3 regions of the Pseudomonas sp. AC070 genome follow, and region 3 is predicted to be linked to each of the others. Evidence: predicted binding sites of a transcription regulator. Region 3 holds the regulator's gene; each other region holds the start of a gene.
The links. Region 3 encodes FliA, which starts transcription of late flagellar genes. Its sites were predicted from a motif close to CTAAAGTTTNNNNNNNNNNNGCCGNTAA; they were not measured.

Region 1 (8,246 bases), 3.1 Mb from region 3:
GCTCATGCCTTCGGGCACCAGCAAGCGCGACGTTGCACGGTTCTCGGGCTCCATCATCAGGTGCTCTTTGATCGCATCCACTAAAGGCTGCGGATCAATGCCGAGCAAGCTTTGCAGTTCGTTGTCCTGGAACAGCGATTTGTAGCGCGGCGGGCCGTCCACTTGCGAGGGCACGGCGAACAGGCTGCCGGGTTCGTCCGCCGCCTGAAGGTGCACCAGCGAACTCCACGCACCAAGTACTTCGGCCAGCTTCGCAATGCCGTTCTGGCGCATCTGGTTGGTGCGCGCGCAGCCTAGCAGCAGGGCAATCAGGTAGGTCTGCTCGACGCTCAACCCTTTGGTGTGCAGCGCCATGTCGTCGCGCACGACGATGGTTTGCAGCGCACTGTTCTGGGCAATTTGGTAGAGCTTGTGCAATTCCAGCCAGAGCCCCTCGGGCACCGGGCAATACAACTGGCTCGCGCGAATCAGCGGGCCGCACAAGCAGTGGCAGGCACGTTGAATGGCGATGGTCAGCAGCTGCATCTGGTTGCGCTCGCGGCTGTTGCGCGGCGCTTCCTGGGAGACGATCAGTTTGTAGCCGGCCGCGAGGTGGTTTTCCAAGGCCTGGCAAAGGTTGGCCACTTTGCGCGGACGCTCATCCAGCACGATGGCTTGGTTGAGGAAGTGACGTTCCAAGTGTTTGCTGACGAAATAGACTTCAGCGCGCAACAGCTCAAGCAGCTGCAGGCGATTTTCAGCAGGGGTGATCAGTTGGTTGAGCTCGACCAGGCATTGATAAAGCTGGCGAGCTGTTTCGCCCAGATTGGCCTTCGGCAGGCCGGCGATCCAGCGTTTGAGATCGCGAGGGCTGGAGTCACAGAACGAAAGTTTCTGCTGGTTTGGCGTCGGTACACGTAGCAGCAGGTGGGGATTCTGTTTATCCATGTAACTCGTAATCCATCTGGCTGGACACTCCTGCGCACGGTGGCGTGGCGAGTCGATCTGAATGTCGGTTTTCCGAACTCTAGCAGCATCTTGCCATACCCGCAGCCAATCGGGGGTATGGCCAAGATGGCGTTTTGCCTTTGCCGGACGAGGTTTGTTAAGCGTGAGACCTCAAGCCTGACTCAGATGTTCAACGGCACTGCACGGGGCTCTTGCGGTTCACGGATTTCAGCGCGCGTCGGCCAGGCGTTCGCCCATGCGCGTTGCGCTGCCGGCAACCATGTGTTCGGCCCACTTAACCTGGTTCGGCCCGAACAGCACGATGGCCGTGGAGCCCAGCTTGAAGCGGCCCAGCTCGGCGCCTTTGGCCAGTTCGATGGGGCCCCGCGCAGCAGCGTCATATCGGGTGGTTTTCAGCAGGCGGGCCGGCGGCGCAACCTGACCGGCCCAAACGGTTTCGATGGCAGCGACGATCATCGCGCCCACCAGCACCACCGCCATGGGGCCGCGCTCGGTGTCGAAAATGCAGACTAAACGCTCATTGCGTGCGAACAACTCCGGCACGTTTTCCGCTGTGGTCTGGTTCACCGAGAACAGTCGCCCCGGCACGTAGACCATTTCCTTCAAGGTGCCTGCGAGCGGCATGTGCACGCGGTGGTAATCCTTGGGCGACAGGTAAATGGTGGCGAACTCGCCGCCCATAAAAGGCGCTGCACGTTCAGCGTCGCCGCCCAACAACTCCACGGCGCTGAAGCTGTGGCCTTTGGCTTGAAACAGGCGGCCGTGTTCGATCGGGCCAAGCTGGCTAACGGCGCCGTCGGCGGGGCAGAGCACGGCGCCCGGAGTTTCGTCCAATGGCCGTGCGCCGTCTTTCAACGCACGAGTGAAGAAGGCGTTGAAGTTTTCGTAGGCGGTTGGGTCTTCAACCTGCGCTTCGCTCATGTCCACTTGGTACTGTTTGACGAACCACTTAATGAGCGGATTTTTCAGCCATTCAGCGCGGCATTCGGCGATACAGCCGATGGCCCGCGACAGCAGGTGATGAGGCAGCAGGTATTGGCTGAGGATAAACAAACGATCTTTCATGGATGTTCCTAAACGTTGAATAAGTAGCCGAGGTTTACACCTCGATTGGCGTATCCGGCAGATTGCCCCACTCGCCCCATGAGCCGGCGTATGCCTTCACTCGCGGATAGCCCAGCGCCTTGGCCACCAGGTAGGTGAAGCCGGAGCGGTGATGGGTTTGGCAGTGGGTGATGATTTCTTTGTCTTTGCTCAGCCCGAGGCTTTCCAGGATGGCGGGCATGTCTTGGCGAATGCGCAGGGCGCGGGCCTGGTCCATGCCGGCGGTCCACTCAAAATTCACCGCGCCGGGAATGTGGCCGCCGCGTGCTGCCACCACTTTTTCGCCGCGGTATTCCGACGGCGCGCGGGCATCCCAAATGCCAAGGTCGGCACTGCCCAGACGGCTTAGCAGGTACTCGCGGGTGGCGGTTGGGGCGTCGCCAATCGTCACGGCGATTGGCGCTTGCGTGGTCGGCGCCGGAACCTCGGTGCTCAGCTCACGCTCTTCGGCTTGCCAGGCCAGCAGGCCGCCGTCGAGGTAGTGGTAGTGGCCATGGCCGATCACATCCAGCAGCCAGATGAAACGTCCGGCCCAGCCGCCGCCTTCATCGTCATACACCACATAAACGGCGTCGGGGTTGTGCCCCAGTTCGGCGAACAGCGCTTGCAGCTGCGCGGGTTCTGGCAGCAGGCCTGGCGCGGGTGGTTGGCCAAGTTGCGTGCGTTTGGGGTCGACGAAACGGGCGCCCGGAATGTGCCCTTGGGCGTAGCGGGCGGCGCTGGTGAGGTCGACCAGAATCAGCTCGGGAGCATTCAGGCGCGAGGCGAGTTCAGCGGGTTCGATGACCAGCGGCAAACCAGTGAAGGCAGACATGCATGGCCTCCGGGCCAAATGAATAAGGGGGCAAATTGTAGCGGAAAGGTTAGCGCCCGCGTTTGGCAAAGCTGGCCAGGGCGCGCTCGATGCATTGCGATATTTTGCCAAACGCCTGCACGCACGGTTCGCTCAGTGGCGTGCCTTGCTGGTCGACGACCAGAATCATGACCACTTTGCCGTTGTTGGCCAGCGAGCGCAGCAGGGTGTGCTCGCCGGGAAACAGGGCTTTCAAGGTGCCGGGCAACAAGGCCGAGAATTGCGCGATGTTGTCCGGGCTCAGGCGCAGTTGCCCCGGTTGTGACAGCAAGCGTTTGAGCACTTGGCTCTGCGTGGCATCGAGAGTCAGCGCTTGCGCTTCTTTGGGCAGGCCGACGATCTGTTGCGTCACCAGGTGCGTTTGCGTTTTATCAGCCAACAACACCAGCGCACGGCTCATGCCGCAAGCGTCCAGCGCGTCGCGAATGCAGGCGGTCAGTTGCAACAGGTTGGCGAAGGCGCTCGGTTCGCGCAGCAGCTCGCGGCAGTATTGTTGCCACGCGGGGGAGGTGTCCTTCGGCGGCGGCGCGGGTTCAGCTATGGCTTGCAGGTGACGGGCATTCCACGGCCAGAGCAGGGCATGAGCCGGGTGCCATAAATCGGTTCCGGGAAATTGCCGCGCACTGGTGACTGCTTGTTGGTGCGTCAGTTGCTGCAAGTCTGCCAGCGGCAGTTGCAAATAGAGCGCGGTGATGCGCTGCCAACGCAAGCTGTGCGGGCAGTCCCAGGCTTGGTGGGAACTCAGCGCCAACGCGTTGGCAAATAAAATGGTGTTGCCCGGATGCGTCAGCCAGCGCGACAGCGCCGGGTCGGCGTCGAGTAATTGTTGCTGATGCAGCGGCTCTTCATTGTTACGCGCGATGTGAAGCGCCTTGGCCAGCAAACGGCGATCGGTCGCGAGCAGGCGATACGCCTGAATGATCCAATCCGGCAAACGCCATTGCTCAGCGAGTGCCAGGCAGAGCGAAGGTAGCGTAACGCCGAACAGCTCGCGCTCGACCTTGTGGGTCGGCTCGCCCTTGCCGAGCACCCGTTGCTCCCATTTATCCACTAGCTCAGGGTGCGCCGCCGCCAGCGGCCAGAGTGGCGACAAAAACAGCAAGCTGCTCCAGTGAATTTCCTGCCACAGCCGCGCCAGGCGATTGGCAAACAACCCGCTCGCCTGTTGCGAGGCGTGCTGACTGATGAGCTGGATTTGCCGCAGCGCCTTGGGGATTTTCTCTTCGGCAATCACCGGCAACATATTCAGCAGGTCTTCGGTGCGCTTCAAACCCAGGCGCGTAATGGCGATTTCCAGACTTTCCGCGGGCTCGCTCAAGCTGCTGTTGCTGCGGTTGGCTTCGCGCAAAACCAACAGGGCGAGCGAGGGGCTCGCTTCGATCACATTGGCGACATTGCGCAACGAACTGCTGCTATTAAGCAGGGAACGCCGAACCCGTTCATGGGTCGTCGCCAGTATTGGCAGACGAACACTGTCGAGGTGCTTAAGCCAGGTTTTCAGGCTTGATGGTACGGGTGGCAAGGTCGGCATGTTGTTGTGAGCCCATTGGCTTTTAACCTTAACTGGCTATAGTCTGGCGTATAAGTTCCGATAATTAGAAGGGGTGATTTTTATGCCCTTCTCATTGGCTGCGTCTTCCTGACTTTCTAAGTAATCCTCTATGGCAAAAATCATCGGCATCATTGTTGTATTCGCTTCGGTATTGGGCGGCTACATTTTGTCCCACGGTAAAGTGGCGGCGCTTATTCAGCCTTTCGAGGTCATGATCATCGGCGGCGCAGCACTGGGTGCATTCCTCCAGGCCAACCCCGGCAGCACCTTCATGTCAGTGTTCAAAAAAGCACTGAAAATGTTCGGAAACCGCTTCACTCACGCGTTTTATCTTGAAGTGTTGAGCATGCTCTACGAGATCCTCAACAAAAGCCGCCGCGAAGGCATGATGGCCATCGAGGCCGACGTCGAAGACCCCGCCGCCAGCGCCATTTTCAGCAAATACCCAGGCCTGCTCAAAGACGCAGGCATGACCGCTTTTGTCTGCGACTACCTGCGCATCATGTCGTCCGGCAACATGGCCCCCCATGAACTTGAAGGCCTGTTCGACATGGAACTGAGCAGCCTTAAAGAAGAACTCGAACACAACTCCCACGCCGTAACCCGCATCGCCGACGGCTTGCCGGGCTTCGGGATCGTGGCAGCGGTACTCGGTATTGTGGTGACCATGGCCCTGCTGGGCCAGGTTGAGCAATCGGCCCTCGGCCAACACGTGGGCGCGGCGCTGGTGGGTACCTTCCTCGGTATTCTCGCCGCGTATGGCTTCTTCGGGCCGTTGGCCACTTGTCTTGAACACGATGCCAAGGAAGAGCTGAACGTGTACGAAGCCATCAAGGCTTCGTTGGTTGCATCGGCCTCGGGCATGCCGCCGTCGCTGGCGGTGGAGTTCGGTCGTAAAGTGTTGTTCCCGGCGCATCGACCCAGTTTCAGCGAGCTGGAACAAGCGATTCGCGGTCGCTGATAGATGGACAACAACCAACCCATCATCGTTAAGCGCGTCAAGAAATTTGCCGCCGGCCACCACGGTGGAGCCTGGAAGATTGCCTTCGCGGACTTCGCCGTCGCCATGATGGCGTTCTTCCTGGTGCTGTGGCTGATGTCCTCGGCCACGCCAGAGCAGAAGAAAGCCATCTCCGGTTATTTCCAGGACCCCGTTGGTTTCAGCGAAAGTGCCAGTCCTTACGTGATCGACCTGGGTGGCACGCCAACGCCGGCGCCAGACAAAACCCTCAATCCCGAAGTGAAAGACGCCAAGGCTGCCACCGACACCACGTCCGATAACGAAAGCGATATCGCCCCGAGCGAAACGCAAGCGGAAAACATTGCCGAGAAACTCGAAAAAGAGCGCCTGGAATTGCTGCTGCAAGAGCTGCAAAACAAGGTCAACGAGAATCCGCAACTGCAGCGCTTCAAGGATCAGATCCTGTTCGAGATTACTCAGGACGGCTTGCGCATTCAGATCATGGACGCCGCCAATCGCCCGATGTTCGATAGCGGCAGCGCCCGTTTGCAAACGTACTTCGAAGACATCCTCATCGCCATGGCGGACACCATCAAGGCGGTGCCGAACAAGATCAGCATCAGCGGTCACACCGACGCCAAGCCGTTCGTAGGCCGTGGTGATTACGGCAACTGGGAACTGTCGGCCGAGCGCGCCAACGCGGCGCGCCGCACGTTGGTGGCGGGCAGTTACCCCGAAGAGCAAATCGCCCGCGTGGTCGGTTACGCCTCTTCGGCGCTGTTTGATCGCGAAGACCCGATGAACCCGGTTAACCGTCGTATCGACATCATCGTGCTGACCAAAAAGGCGCAGCGCGCTATTGAAGGCGAGCAGGGCGGTGAAGAGGGTGAGGCGCCGCCAGTCGAAGGCGCTCCGGCCGCACCCGGCGCAGCGCCGGCGCCAGGCGCCTCTCCCGCGCCAACCGGAACCGCGCCCGGCGCGCAAACCTCGCCAGAGCAATTTCGCGAAAAGCTCAACGTGTTTGATAACGGTGCGTTGCGTGTGGATCAGGCGCGCGAAAACTGAGTGCCGAGTCCAACGAAAAAGGCCGCGTATCGACGCGGCCTTTTCATTTCAGTAATCCGACTCGGGAAGGGTCGAGATAATGTGCCGATAGCTCGCCATTCGCTGCGGCTGGATGCGCCCCTCTTCCAGCGCCTTGAGCAACGCACAGCCCGGTTCGCGGTCGTGCTTGCAGTCGCGGAAGCGGCATTGGCCCAGCAGGTCGTGAAACTCGATAAAGCCGGCTTCGACGTCATCGCGGCTGACGTGCACCAAACCAAATTCGCGAATACCCGGCGAGTCGATCAACTCGCCGCCGTTGGGGAAGTGGAACAAGCGCGCGGTGGTGGTGGTGTGCGTGCCCTTGCCAGTCAGCTCGGACAGCGGGCCGACGCGGGTGTCGACTTCCGGCAGCAAGCTGTTGACCAGCGACGACTTGCCCACACCCGACTGCCCCACAAACACGCTGACATGCCCATCCAGCTCGGCTTGCAACAGCTGCATGCCGTTGCCGTGGTGGGCCGACACTTCCAACAACGGATAGCCCAATTGCCGGTAAACACCGAGCAGCGCGTTCAGCGCCACGGCGTTTTTGTCATCGATCAGGTCGGCTTTATTAAGCAGCAGTAATGGACGGATGCCTGCGTGTTCGGCGGCCACCAGATAGCGGTCGATCAGGTTGGCGTGGGGTTCAGGCAGCGGGGCGAAGACGATGACGATCAGGTCGACGTTGGCCGCCACCGGCTTCAGTTGGCCGCGGGTATCAGGACGGCACAGCTCGGTATGACGCGGCAGTTGCGCAACGATGACGCCGATGCCTTGGTTGCCGGCGCGCCATACCACTTGGTCGCCGGTGACCAGCGTCGGCAGGTTGGCCCGTAGATGGCAGCGGAAAACCTGCCCGGCCAATTCGCCGTCACGCGCCTCGACTTCAACTTGCACACCGAAGTGCGCGATCACCAAGCCGACTTGCTCGGGGCCCAGGTCGCCGCCTTCCAGCGCTTCCAACGACTGCGACTCACGCTTGGCGGCGCGGGCAGCGCGCTCGCCTTGGATCTTCTCGATGCGCCAATTCTGACGACGGTTGAGCTGGCGTTTGGCCATGGGACTTCCGATTAAATAAGCAACAAATTGGCGAGCGCGAGCTGCGTCGCCTGCAACGATGCAGATGGCCGGCGAGTTTAGCACGCCACCCAAGTTCGCCGCCGCGCGCCATGGCTGAGCTAAACTGCGCAGCTACGCAGAGGAGCCCCACCATGCAAAACCCGCAGAATCTGATATGGATCGACCTGGAAATGACCGGTCTGGATCCCGAAACCGACGTGATCATTGAAATGGCCACCATCGTCACCGACAGCAACCTCAACGTGCTGGCCGAAGGGCCGGTGATCGCGGTGCACCAGAGTGATGAAACCTTGGCGGCCATGGATGAATGGTGCACCCGCACCCACGGCGAAAGCGGCCTGACCCAGCGCGTGCGCGACAGCAAAATCAGCGCCCAGGAAGCCGAAGCCCAGACCATTGCGTTTCTGGAACAGTGGGTACCTAAGGGCAAATCGCCGATCTGCGGCAACAGCATCGGCCAGGACCGCCGCTTCCTCTACCGCTACATGCCGAACCTGGAAGCGTATTTCCACTACCGCTACCTCGACGTGTCCACCCTGAAAGAACTGGTCGTTCGCTGGGCACCGCAGATTCGTGATGGTTTCAGCAAGAAGGGCAGCCACTTGGCGCTGGACGACATCTACGACTCAATCGCCGAGCTGAAATACTACCGCGAGCATTTT
Region 2 (8,246 bases), 300 kb from region 3:
CGACCGGGACGCCGAAGCCGCTGCATTTTTCGCCGAATTGAATCACCAGCGTCGGGCCCAGCATGGGGCGCAGGCGTTGTTTGCCGAGGAACAGACTGCCGTGGATGTAACCGTTGCCGTCATGTCGTACAACAACAGTGCATTTGTCGGTCAGACCATCGACTCGATTCTCGCCCAGCAGGGCGTGACGTTCGAGGTGGTGGTGTTCGATGACTGCTCCAAAGACAACAGCGTCGAGATCTTGCAGCGCTACGCCCAGGACCCGCGCTTTTATTACGAGGTCAACGCCAAGAACCTCGGCATGACCGGCAACTACAACAAATGCGTCACCGCTGGCAGCGGCCGTTATGTGGTGGTGCTGGGTTCGGACGACGTCTTGTACCCCGGCCACCTGGCCTCCTTGGTGGCCGCTCTGGACCGCACGCCGCAAGCTGGCCTCGGTTACACGCAGTGCAACTGGATCGACGAGCAAGGCGCGATTACTCACTACGCGCAACATCCCGGCCACCGTTCGCAGTCCTATTCGGGCGGGCGCGATGAAGTGGTGGACCTGCTCAGCTACGACAACTACATCACGCCCTCGGCGGTCATGTTGCGCCGCAGCGTATTGGCGCAAATCACCCAGGCTGACGGCACCATTCACCGCAGCGACATGCTTGCCGGCGATTGGGAGTTGTGGATTCGTCTGGCGCGGCTGGCACCAGATTTTGTTTTTCTGCGTCAGCCCAGCGTCGGTTACCGCGTGCATGGCGGGCAGATTTCCAACAGCTTCTACGGCAGCGACAAGCCGCTGGCCGAACACACCGAGATTCTTGAACTGAACCTGGCCGACCCCGCCGTGCGCCCGCGCATGATCGCGGCGGCCGGGCCGATTCTGGCCCTGTATCGCCAGCGTATGCAGAGCGCGCCAGCCGAGGTGCAAGCGCGCTTCAGCGCACGCAGTCAGGCGATTGAAGCGGCGCTGCTTGGGCCGAAGGCGCTCAAGGCCGGCGAGCAGGGGCCGACCTTCTCCATCATTCTCACCACCTATAACCGCGCCGATTTGCTGGTTGACGCCCTGGCCAGCCTGAGCGCGCAAACCTTCAAAGACTTCGAAGTCATTCTGATCAACGATGCCGGCGTGCCGGTTGAGCAGGTGCTGCAAGGTTACGACTTCCCTATCACCTATTTGGCACTGGGGCGTAACGGCGGGCTGTCGAACGCGCGTAACTGCGGCATTCGCCAGGCTCAAGGCGCCTACTTGTGCTACCTCGACGACGACGACATGTGGCTGCCAGAGCATTTGCAGCGCCACGCCGAGGCTCACGCGCAAGGCCCACGCCTGGTGTACACCGACACGCTGTACGTGTTGGAAACGCTGGAAGGCGGCAAGCGCCAGGAGATCTCGCGGCAATCTTCGTCGCAGCACGGCCCGTTCTCGCGCGACAACTTGCTGGTGCAGAACTTCATTCCGGTGAACGCCTGGTCGCACCCGCGCCAGTGGCTGGATGAAGTGGGCGGCTTCGACGTTGAGCTGCCAGCGCTGGAAGACTGGGACATGCTGCTGAAGTTGTCGGCGCGTTATCCGGTGGAGCACGTGCAAGCGCAAACCGTGCAAGTGCATATCCGCCAGGAAAGCCCCGAGCAGCGCATGAGCGTGCGCGAGCGCAAGAACTTCCCCGAGCTGTTCCGGCGCTTGTACGGCCGCCATGGCCAGGGCGTCGAGGCGCCGGTGGAGCAAGCGCGCGGTGAGTTTCTGCAAAGCCTGCTCGATGAAATGAGCAACAAGGCGGTGGGCCAGCCCACGTTCGGTTACCTGCACACACTGTCGCCGCAGGTGCTCGCTGCCTTCGAACGTCGTTTGCAAGGCGCGTATGTGCCAAGCATTGAGGTGCTGGTGCTGGCATTGCCGGGCACCGAACCGACGGCGCTGCAAGCGACGGTCGACAGCCTGAACACGCAACAGCACGGCGCGCCGCACCGCGTGGTGAATGGCGATTGGCAGCAGGTTAACGATGCCGCCGTGGCCAGCACGGCCGATTGGCTGTACGTGCTGCCGGCCGGCGATACGCTGGAACCCCACGCGCTGGCATTGTTGTTGGACCGTGCCGTGGCCGCGCCGACTGGCTGCTATTACAGCGACGAAGACACCAGTGGCGAGCAGGGCGCGCATTCACCGATTTTCAAACCCGACTTCAACCTCGATTTGCTGCGCAGTTACCCGTACACCGGGCGCTCGCTGTTTATTGCCCGCGAGGCACTGGAGCAATTGGGCGGGCTGCGGTTCCAGTTCGACGGCCTGGCCTTGCAGGACTTTCAGCTGCGTTGCGCCGAGTCTTTCGGCTTGGACAGCGTCGGCCATATCGCTGAGGTGCTGTGCCACAGCGCGGTGCCGTTCGCGCGCTGGCTGGCCAGTGACGAGGTGCGCCTGCATTCGGCAGCGGTGGTCAGCGAACACCTCGACCGTCTCGGTGTGCCGCACACCATGCAAGAAGGCGTATTGCCGGGCTTCAACCGCATTCGCTACGACTACCCCGAGCGGCCGCTGGTTTCCATTCTGGTGCCCACCAAAGACCAATTGGCGTTGCTGCAACGCTGCGTCGAAACCTTGTTGGAGAAAACCGCTTACTCGAATTACGAGCTGCTGATTATCGACAACGCCAGCGAAACCGAAGAAGCCAAAGCCTGGCTGGCGGGCATCGAGCAGTTGAACAGCGAGCAGATTCGCGTGGTGCGTTATCCGGGGCCGTTCAACTTCTCGGCTATCAATAACGCGGCGGCCGCTGTCGCGCGTGGCGAGTATCTGGTGCTGCTGAACAACGACACGGCGATTCTGCGTGAAGACTGGCTGGATGAATTGCTTAACCACGCGCGGCGCCCGGAAGTGGGCATCGTCGGCGCCAAGCTGTTGTTCCCCAGCGGCCATATTCAGCACGCCGGTGTGGTGCTGGGGCTTAGCGGGCCGGCGGACCATCCGTTCCTTGGCGACGCCGGTGACAGCGCCGGTTACATGCAGCGCCTGTTGGTGGCCCAGAACTATTCGGCGGTAACGGCGGCTTGCCTGATCATCCGCAAAGAGGTGTACGACGCGGTTGGCGGGCTGGATGAGGTGGTGTTCAAGGTTTCCTACAACGACGTCGACCTGTGCCTGAAGGTGCGCGAGGCCGGCTACCTGAGTGTGTGGACGCCTTACTCGGTGCTGTTGCACGAGGGCAGCGTCAGCCAGAAGTCGGGCGTTGAAACCCTGGCGCAGGAACAAAAACTCAAGCGCTTCCGCAGCGAACAGGCAGCGATGTACCAGAAATGGCTGCCGCTGCTGGCTCGCGACCCGGCCTACAACCCGAACCTGACCCTGGCCAATAAAGGCTTCGAGCTGGATCCGATTCGTGGCGCCACCTGGCAACCCTTTGTGCGGGCGCCGCTGCCGCGCATTCTGGTGCACCCGGCCGATCGCGGCGGTTGCGGGCATTACCGGGTGCGTCAGCCGTTCACCGCCATGCAGCGCGAGGGCGTGGCGGACGGGGTAATCAGCGAAACCCTGCTGCATCCGGTGGAGTTGGAGCGGTTCCAGAGCGATGTGATCATCTTCCAGCGCCAGGTCACCGATGCGCAGCTGGAATCGATGGCCGAGATCAAGCAACTGTCGAACGCGTTCCGTGTGTACGAGCTGGACGACTACCTGCCCAACCTGCCGCTGAAAAGCGTGCACCGCGCCGATATGCCCAAAGACGTGCTGCGCTCGTTGCGCAAAGCGCTGACGCTGGTCGACCGCTTCGTGGTGTCGACCCAACCGCTTGCCGAGGCACTTGCCGGCATGCATGACGATATTCGCGTGGTGCTGAACCGGCTGCCGACCAACTGGTGGAACGGTTTGAACAGCGAGCGCCGCGTTGGGCGCAAGCCGCGAGTCGGCTGGGCCGGTGGGGTAGGGCATACGGGCGATCTGGAACTGATTGCCGATGTAGTGCGGCATCTGGCGGATGAAGTGGAATGGGTGTTCTTTGGCCTGTGCCCGGACAAGTTGCGGCCCTACGTGACCGAGTACTACCCAGGCGTGACCATCGACAAGTACCCGACGATTCTTGCCTCGTTGAACCTTGACCTGGCCCTGGCGCCGTTGGAGCAGAACCAGTTCAACGACTGCAAGAGCAACCTGCGATTGCTGGAGTACGGCTTCCTCGGTTTCCCGGTGATCTGTACCGATGCTGTGTGCTATCGCGGCGATTTGCCCGTGACGCGGGTGAAAAACCGCTACAAAGACTGGATGGACGCCATTCGCATGCACCTGGCTGACTTAGATGCAACGGCGAAAATGGGCGATGACTTGCAGACCATTATTCGTCGCGACTGGATGCTCGAAGGCGAGAATGTGAGCAATTGGGCGAAAGCCTGGATGCCCGACTAGACTCATCGTCAATGCGTGGAAGGGGCTTCACAGCGGTGATAGCCCCTTTTTTTATGCGCGTCAGAAAACGGTGAATGCGGCAGCCAGCCCTGTTAAGTGCCGGTTTTGTTTGAAAATTGGCGTCACTTAAACGGCTGGGTGGGTAAGCGAGGCGTTGGAGATGGCTTGGCCACGTGTAAAAATTTTGATCGAGCCCTTTAGTTCTGCGGCCTGTGCCGATACAGAAAGTGTGGAAGCGGTTTGCACCGGTTCAGCAAGCAGCCAGCAAAATTTTTGAAAATTTTGCTAAAGCTCCAAGAACTAGCGCCGATAAACACTTCGAATGCGAATTCTAGGGGCGCCTGAGCTGCAGGCCCTGAACGTCGCAAGCTCAGGCAAATACTAGGTACTCGGGAGACGCCCAAATGGCACTTACAGTTAACACGAACATTGCATCGCTCAACACTCAGCGTAACTTGAACGCTTCGTCCAACTCGCTGAATACCTCGCTGCAACGTCTGTCCACCGGTAACCGCATCAACAGCGCCAAAGACGACGCTGCCGGTCTGCAGATCTCTAACCGTCTGACCAACCAGATCAGCGGCCTGAACGTAGCGACCCGTAACGCCAACGATGGTATCTCTCTGTCGCAAACCGCTGAAGGCGCGCTGCAACAGTCGACCAACATTCTGCAGCGTATCCGTGACCTGTCCATCCAGGCAGCCAACGGCTCGAACAGCGACACCGACCGTGCCGCTCTGCAAAAAGAAGTATCGGCCCAACAAGCTGAATTGAGCCGTATTGCCGACACCACTACCTTCGGTGGTCGCAAACTGCTCGACGGTTCGTTCGGTACCACTAGCTTCCAAGTGGGTTCCAACGCTTACGAAACCATCGACGTTTCGCTGAAAAATGCTTCTGCTACCTCGCTGGGTTCGTACCAGATCGGTGGCGGCGCAAGCACTGACAGCGCCGGCGCTTCGGCTGCTGGTGGCACTGTGTCTGCAAGCATCGCAGCAAGCGGCGCTGGCTTCTCGGCTAACACCATCACCGTTGTTGGTGGCGGTCAAACCAAAGACGTAGCCGTAACCTCCGGCGACAGCGCCAAATCGATTGCTGGCAAGTTCGACGGCGCCATCTCGGGCCTGAGCGCTTCGGCTCGTAACGTTGTACAGGCTGACGTGAACATCACTTCCGGCGCTGCCAGCTTCTCGCTGAGCGTGGGTAGCCAGTCGGTTGCCATCGTCGGTGTGACTGACTCCAAAGGTTTGGCTGATCAGATCAACTCGAACGCCGGTAAGCTGAACGTAACTGCGAACTACGATTCGAAAACTGACAAAGTGACCATTACTTCGGCCACTGGTGAAAACATTGTCTTCGGTGCTGACTCTGCTTCGTCGACCGGTACCATCAACCTGGCTGCACAAGGTTCTGACGGTACTTTCAGCGCCGAGACCGATGTTCGTGCCGCAGGCGGTAAAGCGATCGGGTACGTCGAGTTGAACTCGCCGAACTCCTACGCCCTCACCGGTACTTCGACTGAAGTGTTTGGCGACCAGGCTGCCGACCTGAACACCGTTTCGGATGTGGATATCTCCACCGCTGACGGCGCTCAACGTGCAATCGCTGTAATCGACAACGCACTGCAAAACATCGATGCTCAGCGTGCGGACCTCGGTGCTGTACAGAACCGCTTCGACAACACCATCAGCAACCTGCAGAACATCTCTGAGAACGCTGACGCTGCTCGTAGCCGGATCAAAGACACTGACTTCGCTGCTGAAACTGCAAAGCTGTCGAAAAACCAAGTACTGCAACAAGCTGGTACCGCGATTCTGGCTCAAGCTAACCAACTGCCACAGTCGGTTCTCAGTCTGCTGCAATAACGCAGAAAGAGACGCCAAAATCGGTGGGAGGAAGGGGATGACCCTTCCTCCCATTTGGCCATTGTGAGGTGTCTAAAATGGATGTTTCCAATATCACGTCGGTTGCCGCTCTGCCCAGACAAGCTCGTGACGGGCAAGTGCCGGTAGGGTCTGCTCAGCAGGCTGCAAAACAGACGGCGTCCGCTGCAAGTGCGGATACCAGCTCCGACGCTCAGGCCGACAGTGGAAGTATTGATGCAGCGGTTGCTGACATTCAGTCCTTCGTGCAAACGGTTAAGCGTGGTTTGAATTTCAATGTCGATGACTCAAGCGGCGAAGTTGTTGTCAAAGTTATCGATACGGACTCAGGCAAGTTGGTGCGGCAGATTCCTTCGGAGGAATTGCTTAAGCTGGCTGAACGCCTAGAGGACATTCGCAGCCTCATGTTCGAGGCTAAAGCGTGAGTTGGTACGGTTCTTGAGTACAACTCGCCATACCCGTTCCCATAGGGAATTCGGGACGTTTTTTTGACGGAGGTGCGAGATGGCTGGTGTAACTGGCATTGGTTCGGGCGTAAATATTGACGACATCGTGAAGGCTTCTGTAGCGGCGGAGAAAGCGCCCAAGCAAAACCAGATCGATAAGCTCGAATCCAAAACAACGACCAAGTTGACCTCGCTCGGTTCGTTGAAGAGCGCAGTGAGCGAGTTCCAAACCGCCCTGTCGCTGCTCAACAGCCCGACCAGCTTCCTGTCCAAATCGGCAACGTCCACCAACACCACCGCGCTCAGCGCCACTGGCAGCGCCAGCGCGATCGCGGGTAGCTATAAAATTGAAGTGTCGAAACTGGCCAGCAGCAGCAAAATTGCTTCTGCGGCGATCAGTGGCGGCAGCACTGCCAAATTCAACACCGGTTCGCTGGAAATCAAAGTCGGCAGCAACACAGCGCTGACCGTCAATGTCGACAGCACCAACAACACCCTTGCCGGTGTGCGTGACGCCATCAATGCCCAAGGCAAAACCGCCGGGGTGAGCGCCACCATCGTTACCGACAGTCAGGGTTCGCGCCTGGTTCTGAGCAGCACCAAGATGGGTGATGGCAACGACATCACCATGACCGGCACCAGCACCGGTACAGGCAATGCCTCGCTCGAAGACCTGACCTTCCCCGGCGCTACGCTGGATCCTACGACGTTTGCCACGCCCGCCGAGTACGACGCCGCCGTAGCCAAGGGCGGTAAAACCCTGGCCGCTGCGTCGAGCGCCAAGCTGACGATCGACGGGCTGGAAGTGGTGAGCGACTCGAACACCGTCGACAAAGCCATTGATGGCGTGACCATCAAGCTGACCGGCGTTACCAAAGCCGACGAGCCGCTGACGTTGAACGTCGCCGATAACACCTCGGCCGTGAAAGCCAACGTGCAGAACTTCGTCACCGCTTACAACAAGATGATGAGCACCGTGAATTCGCTGACCAAAGTGACCACGGTTGCTAACAGCAATCCGGTGGTAGCTGGGCTCGCGGGCGACTCCACGGCGCGCTCGCTGGTCAGTTCGATCCGCAGTGAGTTGGTATCGAACCAGGATAACGGCGGCGCCATTTCGGCCTTGGCCAATCTGGGTATCACCACCAAGACCGACGGCACGCTGGAGGTCAACAGCGCCAAGCTCGACACCGCGATCAGCGAAAACTACGAAGGCGTCGCCGCTTATTTCACCGGCGACGACGGGCTAGCGAGCCGGCTTACGTCTAAGCTCAAGCCGTACACCGATGGTGGCGGAATTCTGCAGCAGCGCACCGACCAACTTTCCAATACCATCACCAGTCTCGATAAGCAGCAGGAAGACTTGGATCTGCGCATGACCGCGTTGCAGACGCGTTTGTACAAACAGTACAACGCCATGGACGCCCTGGTGTCGCAGCTCACCAATACCAGCACCGGCCTCATGTCGCAGCTGGACAACTTGCCTGGCCTGGTCAAGAAGAATTAAGTCCCGCTAATTCTCGCCCGGCCGAT
Region 3 (8,246 bases):
GGCACGCGCCGTGTCGCCGGAGGCGTGGAATTGACCGCTGCCCTGGACTACCAGGCGCCGGTGATTCCTGCACGCCAGCCGAACCCTGAGCTTGAGAACGAGTTGCGTCGCACGCAGTCGATGCTGGTGTCGGCGCAAGCCGATCTGGCCACCCGTGTGGCCGGCGAAAAAATGAAAGACGGCCAGTTGTTCGCCAATGAGTCCATCGTGGCGCCCGAGTTGCCGGCCTCGTTTGTTCGCCCTGAGCGACCAAAACCGGCTGCCGCACCGGCGCCGCAACCTGCGAAGGCGGTGGCAACCGACCAACGCAGCCTCGACGCCATGCGTTTCGAATTGAACGGCCTGCGCGAGCTGATTGAAGTGCAACTGGGCTCGATGGCCTGGGGTCAGATGCAAAGTCGCCGTCCGCAACAGGCTGCGCTGTGGCGTCGTCTGCAACGCATGGGCTTGCCGGCAGAATTGTCGCGCGTGCTGCTGGAGCGGGTGTCTGCCGTGTCCGAGCAGCGTCAGGCCTGGCGCATGATTCTTGCCCACCTGGCCCACGCGATCAAAACGCCAAAAGTCGAGCCGCTGGAAGAGGGTGGTGTGATCGCCCTGGTTGGTCCGGCTGGTATGGGCAAAACCACTACACTGGCAAAAATGGCGGCGCGTTATGTTTTGAAATACGGCGCGCAACACGTGGCGCTGGTGAGCATGGACAGCTACCGCATCGGTGCCCAGGAACAACTGAAAACCTTGGGTCGCATTCTTAATGTGTCGGTGACCCAAGTGGACCCCGGCACCTCGCTGACCCAAGCGCTCGAGCCATTGGCGCGCAAACGCGTGGTGCTGATCGATACCGCCGGCTTGCCGGGTAATGATCCGGCGCTGCACATGCAGTTGGAAACCTTGGCCGGTCGTGGGGTCAAATCGAAAAATTATCTGGTTCTGGCCGCTACCAGCCAGAGCCAAGTGCTCAAGGCGGCCTACCATAGCTATAAGCGTTGCGGTCTGAGTGGCTGTATTCTTACCAAGGCCGATGAAGCAACCAGTTTGGGCGAGGTTTTAAGTCTGGCTATAAGCCAGCATCTACCGGTAGCCTATCTGGCAGACGGTCCGCGCATTCCAGATGACTTGCACGTTCCGCGCAGTCATCAGTTGGTGAGTCGGGCCGTGAGTTTGCAGGCGCCTCAGGAGCCCAGTGAAGACGCCATGGCCGACATGTTCGCCGGGCTGTACCAGAACCCGGCGCGTCGCGCAGGCTGATTCGCTGTAGAGCAAGGCAGTAACGAAATTTAGTCGTTCAGATTGGCCCGGTGCCGAGCCTGAACGTAATCAGCCAAGTGGCCTCAGTCGAGCTAGACAAGGTGTGTAGATAACATGGGTATGCATCCCGTACAGGTGATCGCGGTGACCGGCGGCAAGGGTGGCGTCGGCAAGACCAATGTTTCGGTCAATCTTTCCCTGGCCCTGGCTGACCTTGGTCGGCGTGTGATGCTGATGGACGCCGACCTGGGCCTGGCCAACGTGGACGTGCTGTTGGGCCTGTCGGCCAAGCGCACCCTGGCTGACGTCATCAGTGGCGAATGCGAACTGCGCGACGTGCTGCTGCAAGGGCCGGGTGGCATCCGCATCGTGCCGGCAGCCTCCGGCACACAAAGCATGGTGCAGCTCACGCCCATGCAACACGCTGGCCTGATTCAGGCGTTCAGCGACATCAGTGACAACCTCGACGTATTAGTGATCGACACCGCTGCCGGTATTGGCGATGCGGTGGTGAGCTTTGTGCGCGCGGCCCAGGAAGTGATTGTGGTGGTGTGCGATGAGCCCACCTCCATCACCGACGCCTACGCCCTGATCAAACTGCTGAACCGCGACCACGGCATGAGCCGTTTCCGTGTGCTGGCCAATATGGCGCACAGCCCACAGGAAGGTCGCAACCTCTTTGCTAAGCTGACCAAAGTGACTGATCGTTTCCTCGACGTCGCCTTGCAATACGTCGGCGCTGTGCCTTACGACGAGTCGGTACGCAAGGCGGTACAGAAGCAACGCGCAGTTTATGAGGCCTTCCCTCGCTCCAAGTGCGCGCTGGCATTCAAGGCCATCGCGCAGAAGGTCGACACCTGGCCGTTACCAGCCAATCCGCGTGGGCACTTGGAGTTCTTCGTGGAGCGTCTGGTCCAGCAACCGCTTGCTGATACGGCCGTATGACATCAGGCAATGGGCTCCGTATGTATAGCAAGGCACAGGCGCAGGACTCCCAGCACCAGTTGATCGAGCGTTACGCGCCTCTGGTCAAACGCATCGCCTACCACTTGCTGGCACGTTTGCCGGCAAGCGTGCAGGTGGAAGATCTGATCCAGGCCGGCATGATCGGTCTGCTTGAAGCCTCTAAGAAATACGACTCCAGCAAAGGCGCCAGTTTTGAAACTTTCGCCGGCATTCGTATACGTGGATCTATGCTGGATGAGGTACGCAAGGGCGATTGGGCGCCGCGTTCGGTGCACCGCAACAGTCGCATGGTCAGTGACGCAATTAGAAAAATTGAAGCCCGAACGGGCAGAGACGCTAAAGATCAAGAAGTTGCGGCCGAACTCCAATTGAGTCTCGAGGATTACTACGGCATTCTTGGCGACACTTTGGGCAGCCGCTTGTTCAGTTTCGACGACCTTCTTCAGGACGGCGAGCACACAGGTCTGCGTGAAGACGCTGGCATTACCCACTTCGAGCCTTCGCGCGATCTGGAAGATGAACGCTTCCAATCGGCATTGGCGGCGGCCATCTCTGGACTGCCTGAACGTGAACAGTTGGTGTTGTCGCTGTATTACGACGAAGAACTGAATCTCAAGGAAATTGGCGAAGTGCTGGGGGTCAGCGAATCGCGGGTCAGCCAGTTGCATAGCCAGTGTGCCGCTCGTTTGCGTGCACGCTTGAGCGAGTGGCGCGCTAGCTGAGCGGCACTGCCAGTTTCTCGATTCAACGCGCATCCAGGTGCTGGGTGCGTTTAGGACTGTACGGAGGTCGACTTGGACAAAAACATGAAAATCCTCATCGTTGACGACTTCTCAACGATGCGACGGATCATCAAGAACCTCTTGCGTGACTTGGGATTCACCAACACCGCTGAGGCTGATGACGGAACCACCGCTTTACCCATGCTGCAAAGCGGCAGCTTCGACTTTCTCGTCACTGACTGGAACATGCCGGGAATGACCGGTATCGACCTGCTGCGTGCGGTTCGCGCCGATGACCGTCTCAAGCACCTGCCGGTGCTGATGGTGACCGCCGAGGCCAAGCGCGATCAGATTATCGAAGCGGCGCAGGCCGGGGTGAATGGCTACGTAGTGAAGCCGTTCACAGCTCAAGTGCTGAAAGAGAAGATCGAAAAAATCTTCGAGCGTGTTAACGGCTGATCCCGGCCGTGGGGGCAATATGGCGCACGACGATCTACCCATGGGCGACCTTGAGTCGTCCCTAAAATCCAATGCCCGCGAGCTCGTTGATAGCCTTGAAAAAGGTAATTTTGGCGAAGCGGTGCAGCTCATTCATGAGCTCAACAAAGTGCGTGATCGTGGTCTTTACCACGAAGTGGGAAAACTGACGCGTGAGCTGCACAACGCCATCGTCAATTTCCAGCTTGACCCACGCGTGCCACATGCCAAGGAAGTGTCGCAAATCACCGACGCCACTGAACGCCTGAACTATGTCGTGACGATGACCGAGAAAGCGGCCAATCGCACCATGGATCTGGTGGAGCAGAGCGCGCCGCTGGTTAACGACCTCAACGATGAAGCCACTGCGCTGGGCGCCGACTGGGGTCGCTTTATGCGCCGCGAGTTGGGTGCCGAAGCTTTCCGCGAATTGGCCAAACGCATCGAACTGTTCCTCGCCCGAAGCGAACGTGACAGCAGCAAATTGTCGGGGCATCTCAACGACATTCTGCTCGCCCAGGATTACCAGGACCTCACCGGTCAGGTGATCAAGCGCGTTACGCAACTGGTTACCGAAGTGGAAAGCAACCTGCTGAAACTGGTGCTTATGGCCAGCCAAGTGGACCGTTTCGCGGGTATCGAGCACGACCATGCCGTGCTGCGCGCCGAGCAAGAACAACAAAAAGAGCCTTCTCATGGTGAAGGTCCGCAGATTCATGCCGATAAGCGTGAAGACGTCGCTTCCAATCAGGACGACGTGGACGATCTGCTATCAAGCTTGGGATTCTAGGGAGCACACAGATGAGCTTCGGCGCCGATGAAGAAATCCTCCAGGACTTCCTGGTAGAGGCCGGCGAAATTCTTGAGCAGTTATCGGAACAATTGGTCGAGCTGGAAAGCCGCCCGGATGATTCCAATCTGCTCAATGCGATTTTCCGCGGATTCCACACCGTCAAAGGTGGCGCCGGCTTCCTCCAGCTCAATGAGCTGGTGGAGTGCTGCCACATTGCCGAAAACGTGTTCGACATCCTGCGCAAGGGTGAGCGGCGCGTTGACTCGGAGTTGATGGACGTCGTTCTCGAAGCTCTTGATGCCGTCAATGGCATGTTTTCTGAAGTGCGCGAACGCACCACGCCGACACCGGCTACGCCAGAGCTGTTGGCGGCGCTGGCCCGTTTGGCCGAGCCGCAGAGTGCCGCAGAATTGGCCGGTGCGACTGCCGAACCAGAGGCTGAACCCGAACCCGACGTTGCCGAGGCGCCCGCTGCGGCAGAAGCCTCTGGCGATATCACCGACAGCGAATTCGAGCAGTTGCTCGATGCCCTGCACGACGAGCCCAAAGCGCCCGTAGCAGCCGCCAGCGGTGATGAAATTACCGACGACGAATTCGAATCGCTACTCGACCAGTTGCACGGCAAAGGCCAGTTCGCTGCTGCTCCTGCCGCGCCCGCTGCGCCGGTCAGCGCGCCGCCTGCCAGTGCGGCCCCGGCCGCTGCCGGTGGTGGCGATGAAATTACCGATGACGAATTTGAAGCGCTGCTGGACCAGTTGCATGGCAAAGGCAAATTCGTTGAGCCCGCCGCTGAGCCGCAAGCGCCCGCCGCGCCAGTAGCAGCGGCAACGCCTGCGGCGAGTGGCGCTGGCGACAACATTACCGACGACGAATTCGAGGCCTTGCTGGATCAACTGCACGGCCAAGGGAAATTCGTAGAACCCGCTGCCCAGGCGCCAGTGCCGGCCGCCGCCGCGCCGGCGAAAGCAGCTGCACCTGCGCCCAAGCCCGCCGCGAAAGCCGAGCCGGCCAAACCTGTCGCCCCGGCTAAACCTGCCGCTGCGCCAGCCCCGGCACCTGCTGCTGCCGCTGCTGATAAAGCCGGCCCAGCCGCCGAAGCGGAAACCACCGTGCGCGTCGACACCGCGCGGCTGGACGAAATCATGAATATGGTCGGCGAGTTGGTGCTGGTGCGTAACCGTCTGGTGCGTCTGGGACTCAACAGCGGCGACGAGAACATGTCCAAGGCGGTGTCCAACCTCGACGTGGTGACGGCAGATCTGCAAACCGCGGTGATGAAAACCCGCATGCAGCCGATCAAGAAAGTCTTCGGTCGCTTCCCGCGTTTGGTTCGCGACCTGGCCCGCAGCCTGAAAAAAGAGATCAACCTGGAGCTGGTCGGTGAAGAAACCGACCTCGACAAAAACCTGGTTGAGGCACTCGCCGACCCGTTGGTTCACTTGGTGCGCAACTCGGTGGACCACGGTATCGAGTCGCCGGAAAAACGCGAAGCCGCCGGCAAAAGCCGCGGCGGCAAAATCGTGCTGTCGGCGCAGCAAGAGGGCGACCACATCCTGCTGTCGATTTCGGACGACGGCAACGGCATGGACCCCGACGTACTGCGCGCCAAAGCGGTGGAGAAGGGCGTGCTCGACAAAGACGCCGCAGACCGCCTCAGCGAAGCCGAATGCTACAACCTGATTTTCGCCCCGGGCTTCTCGACCAAAACCGAGATTTCCGACGTGTCTGGCCGTGGCGTGGGCATGGACGTGGTGAAAACCAAGATTTCCCAGCTCAACGGCATCATCAACATTTACTCGGCCAAAGGCCAAGGCACCAAGATCGTCATCAAGGTGCCGCTGACCTTGGCGATCATGCCGACCTTGATGGTCATGCTCGGCAACCAGGCGTTTGCGTTCCCGCTGGTTAACGTCAACGAAATCTTCCACCTCGACCTGTCGCGCACCAACGTCGTCGACGGTCAGGAAGTGGTGATCGTGAGGGACAAAGCCTTGCCGCTGTTCTACCTCAAGCGCTGGCTCATCAGCAGCGCCCAGCACGAAGAGCAGCACGAAGGCCATGTGGTGATTCTGTCGGTGGGCACGCAGCGGATCGGCTTTGTGGTCGATCAGTTGGTGGGCCAGGAAGAAGTCGTGATCAAGCCGCTGGGCAAGATGCTCCAAGGCACTCCGGGAATGTCCGGGGCCACCATTACGGGTGATGGGCGCATTGCCCTGATTCTGGATGTGCCGAGCATGCTCAAGCGTTACGCACGCCGCATCTGATGCGGTGTGTCACTCAGCGTAGATAAGGCATGGAGCGTGGCATTTACGGGACGTAAATAAGCGCTCCGCCTGCTTGCGCAGCACCAAGCGCGACGGCCCAACGGGGTCTCGGGCGGGTACAAAGGAGCGGTTATGGCAGTTAAGGTTCTGGTGGTGGACGATTCCGGCTTTTTCCGCCGGCGTGTCTCGGAGATTCTCTCCGCCGACTCGAATATCCAGGTCGTTGGCACTGCCACCAATGGTCGCGAAGCGATCGATCAGGCCCTGGCCCTCAAGCCTGACGTGATCACCATGGACTACGAAATGCCGATGATGGATGGCATTACGGCCGTGCGTCACATCATGCAGCGCTGTCCCACTCCGGTACTGATGTTCTCCTCGCTCACCCACGAAGGCGCGCGCGTTACGCTCGATGCGCTGGATGCCGGTGCGGTGGACTTCCTGCCGAAGAATTTCGAAGACATCTCCCGCAACCCCGAGAAAGTCAAACAACTGCTGTGCGAGAAGGTACACACCATCGCCCGCAGTAATCGCCGCTACAGCGGTATGCCTGCTGCCGCGCCGGCACCTGCGCCCAGTCATGCGCCCGCCGCCAGCTCTTCCAGCACCGCCACCAGCAGCACCCCTGCGCGCCCCGCGCCAGTTGCGCCACGGCCGGCTCCTGCAGCGCCTGCTGCCGGCTCCAGCGCAGCGCCCAAGCGCAAGCCTTACAAACTGTTGGCCATCGGCACCTCGACCGGCGGCCCGGTGGCGCTGCAACGCGTTCTAACCCAACTGCCAGCGAATTTCCCCGCGCCCATCGTGCTGATTCAGCACATGCCGGCCGCCTTCACCAAGGCGTTTGCCGAGCGCTTGGACAAGCTGTGCAAAATCAGCGTGAAAGAAGCCGAAGACGGCGACCAACTGCGCCCCGGCCTGGCCTTGCTGGCGCCCGGTGGCAAACAAATGATGGTCGACGGCCGTGGCACGGTAAAAATTCTGCCTGGCGATGAGCGCCTGAACTATCGCCCGTGCGTGGACATCACCTTCGGCTCCGCCTCCAAAGCGTATGGCGACAAAGTTCTGGCCGTGGTGCTTACCGGCATGGGCGCCGACGGCCGCGAAGGCGCGCGCCTGCTCAAGCAGGGCGGCAGCCAGGTGTGGGCGCAAGACGAAGCCAGTTGCGTGATTTACGGCATGCCCATGGCCATCGTAAAAGCCAACCTCGCAGACGCGGTTTACAGCCTTGATGACATCGGTCGACACCTGGTGGAGGCCTGTGTCTGATGGATGTACTTAGCCTTATCGGGGTGATTTTGGCGTTCGTTGCCATTCTGGGGGGCAACTACCTGGAAGGCGGCCACGTCGGCGCACTGGTCAATGGCCCGGCTTTTCTGATTGTGGTGGGCGGTACCTTGGGCGCGGCGTTTCTGCAAACGCCGATGTCGGTGTTCAAACGTTCGTTGGCCGTGGTGCGCTGGATTATTTTCCCGCCACGCATCGACCTGGCCGGCGGCATCAACCGCGTGGTGGGTTGGAGCATGACGGCGCGTAAAGAAGGCTTGCTCGGTCTGGAAGCGGTCGCTGACGTCGAGGCTGACCCTTACGCCCGCAAAGGCTTGCAATTGCTGGTGGACGGCGCCGAGCCCGAAGCCATTCGCAGCATTCTGGAAGTGGACCTCTACACCCAGGAAGGCCGCGATATTCAAGCCGCCAAGGTGTTCGACAGCATGGGCGGTTACTCGCCCACCATCGGCATCATTGGTGCGGTCATGGGCCTGATTCATGTGATGGGCAACC

Region 1: a site for FliA is predicted at 4,473-4,500, ahead of motA (flagellar motor stator protein MotA). Genes of this name have one in related genera too.
Region 2: a site for FliA is predicted at 4,670-4,697, ahead of ACZZ0Q_RS16690 (flagellin). Genes of this name have one in related genera too.

Annotation. Positions count from the first base shown of each region.
Region 1 is NZ_OZ409871.1:324,633-332,878, forward strand. Features, by position in the region: gene ACZZ0Q_RS01360 (molecular chaperone) at 1-927, opposite strand, end outside; gene asd (archaetidylserine decarboxylase) at 1,156-2,013, opposite strand; gene ACZZ0Q_RS01370 (rhodanese-like domain-containing protein) at 2,048-2,866, opposite strand; gene ACZZ0Q_RS01375 (HDOD domain-containing protein) at 2,916-4,436, opposite strand; gene motA (flagellar motor stator protein MotA) at 4,567-5,418, shown strand; gene motB (flagellar motor protein MotB) at 5,422-6,483, shown strand; gene rsgA (small ribosomal subunit biogenesis GTPase RsgA) at 6,532-7,563, opposite strand; gene orn (oligoribonuclease) at 7,716-8,246, shown strand, end outside.
Region 2 is NZ_OZ409871.1:3,710,297-3,718,542, reverse strand. Features, by position in the region: gene ACZZ0Q_RS16695 (glycosyltransferase) at 1-4,384, shown strand, start outside; gene ACZZ0Q_RS16690 (flagellin) at 4,789-6,249, shown strand; gene ACZZ0Q_RS16685 (flagellar protein FlaG) at 6,327-6,692, shown strand; gene fliD (flagellar filament capping protein FliD) at 6,772-8,220, shown strand.
Region 3 is NZ_OZ409871.1:3,409,740-3,417,985, reverse strand. Features, by position in the region: gene flhF (flagellar biosynthesis protein FlhF) at 1-1,245, shown strand, start outside; gene fleN (flagellar synthesis regulator FleN) at 1,360-2,190, shown strand; gene fliA (RNA polymerase sigma factor FliA) at 2,187-2,933, shown strand; gene ACZZ0Q_RS15275 (chemotaxis response regulator CheY) at 3,018-3,392, shown strand; gene ACZZ0Q_RS15270 (protein phosphatase CheZ) at 3,412-4,200, shown strand; gene ACZZ0Q_RS15265 (chemotaxis protein CheA) at 4,212-6,467, shown strand; gene ACZZ0Q_RS15260 (protein-glutamate methylesterase/protein-glutamine glutaminase) at 6,600-7,733, shown strand; gene ACZZ0Q_RS15255 (flagellar motor protein) at 7,733-8,246, shown strand, end outside.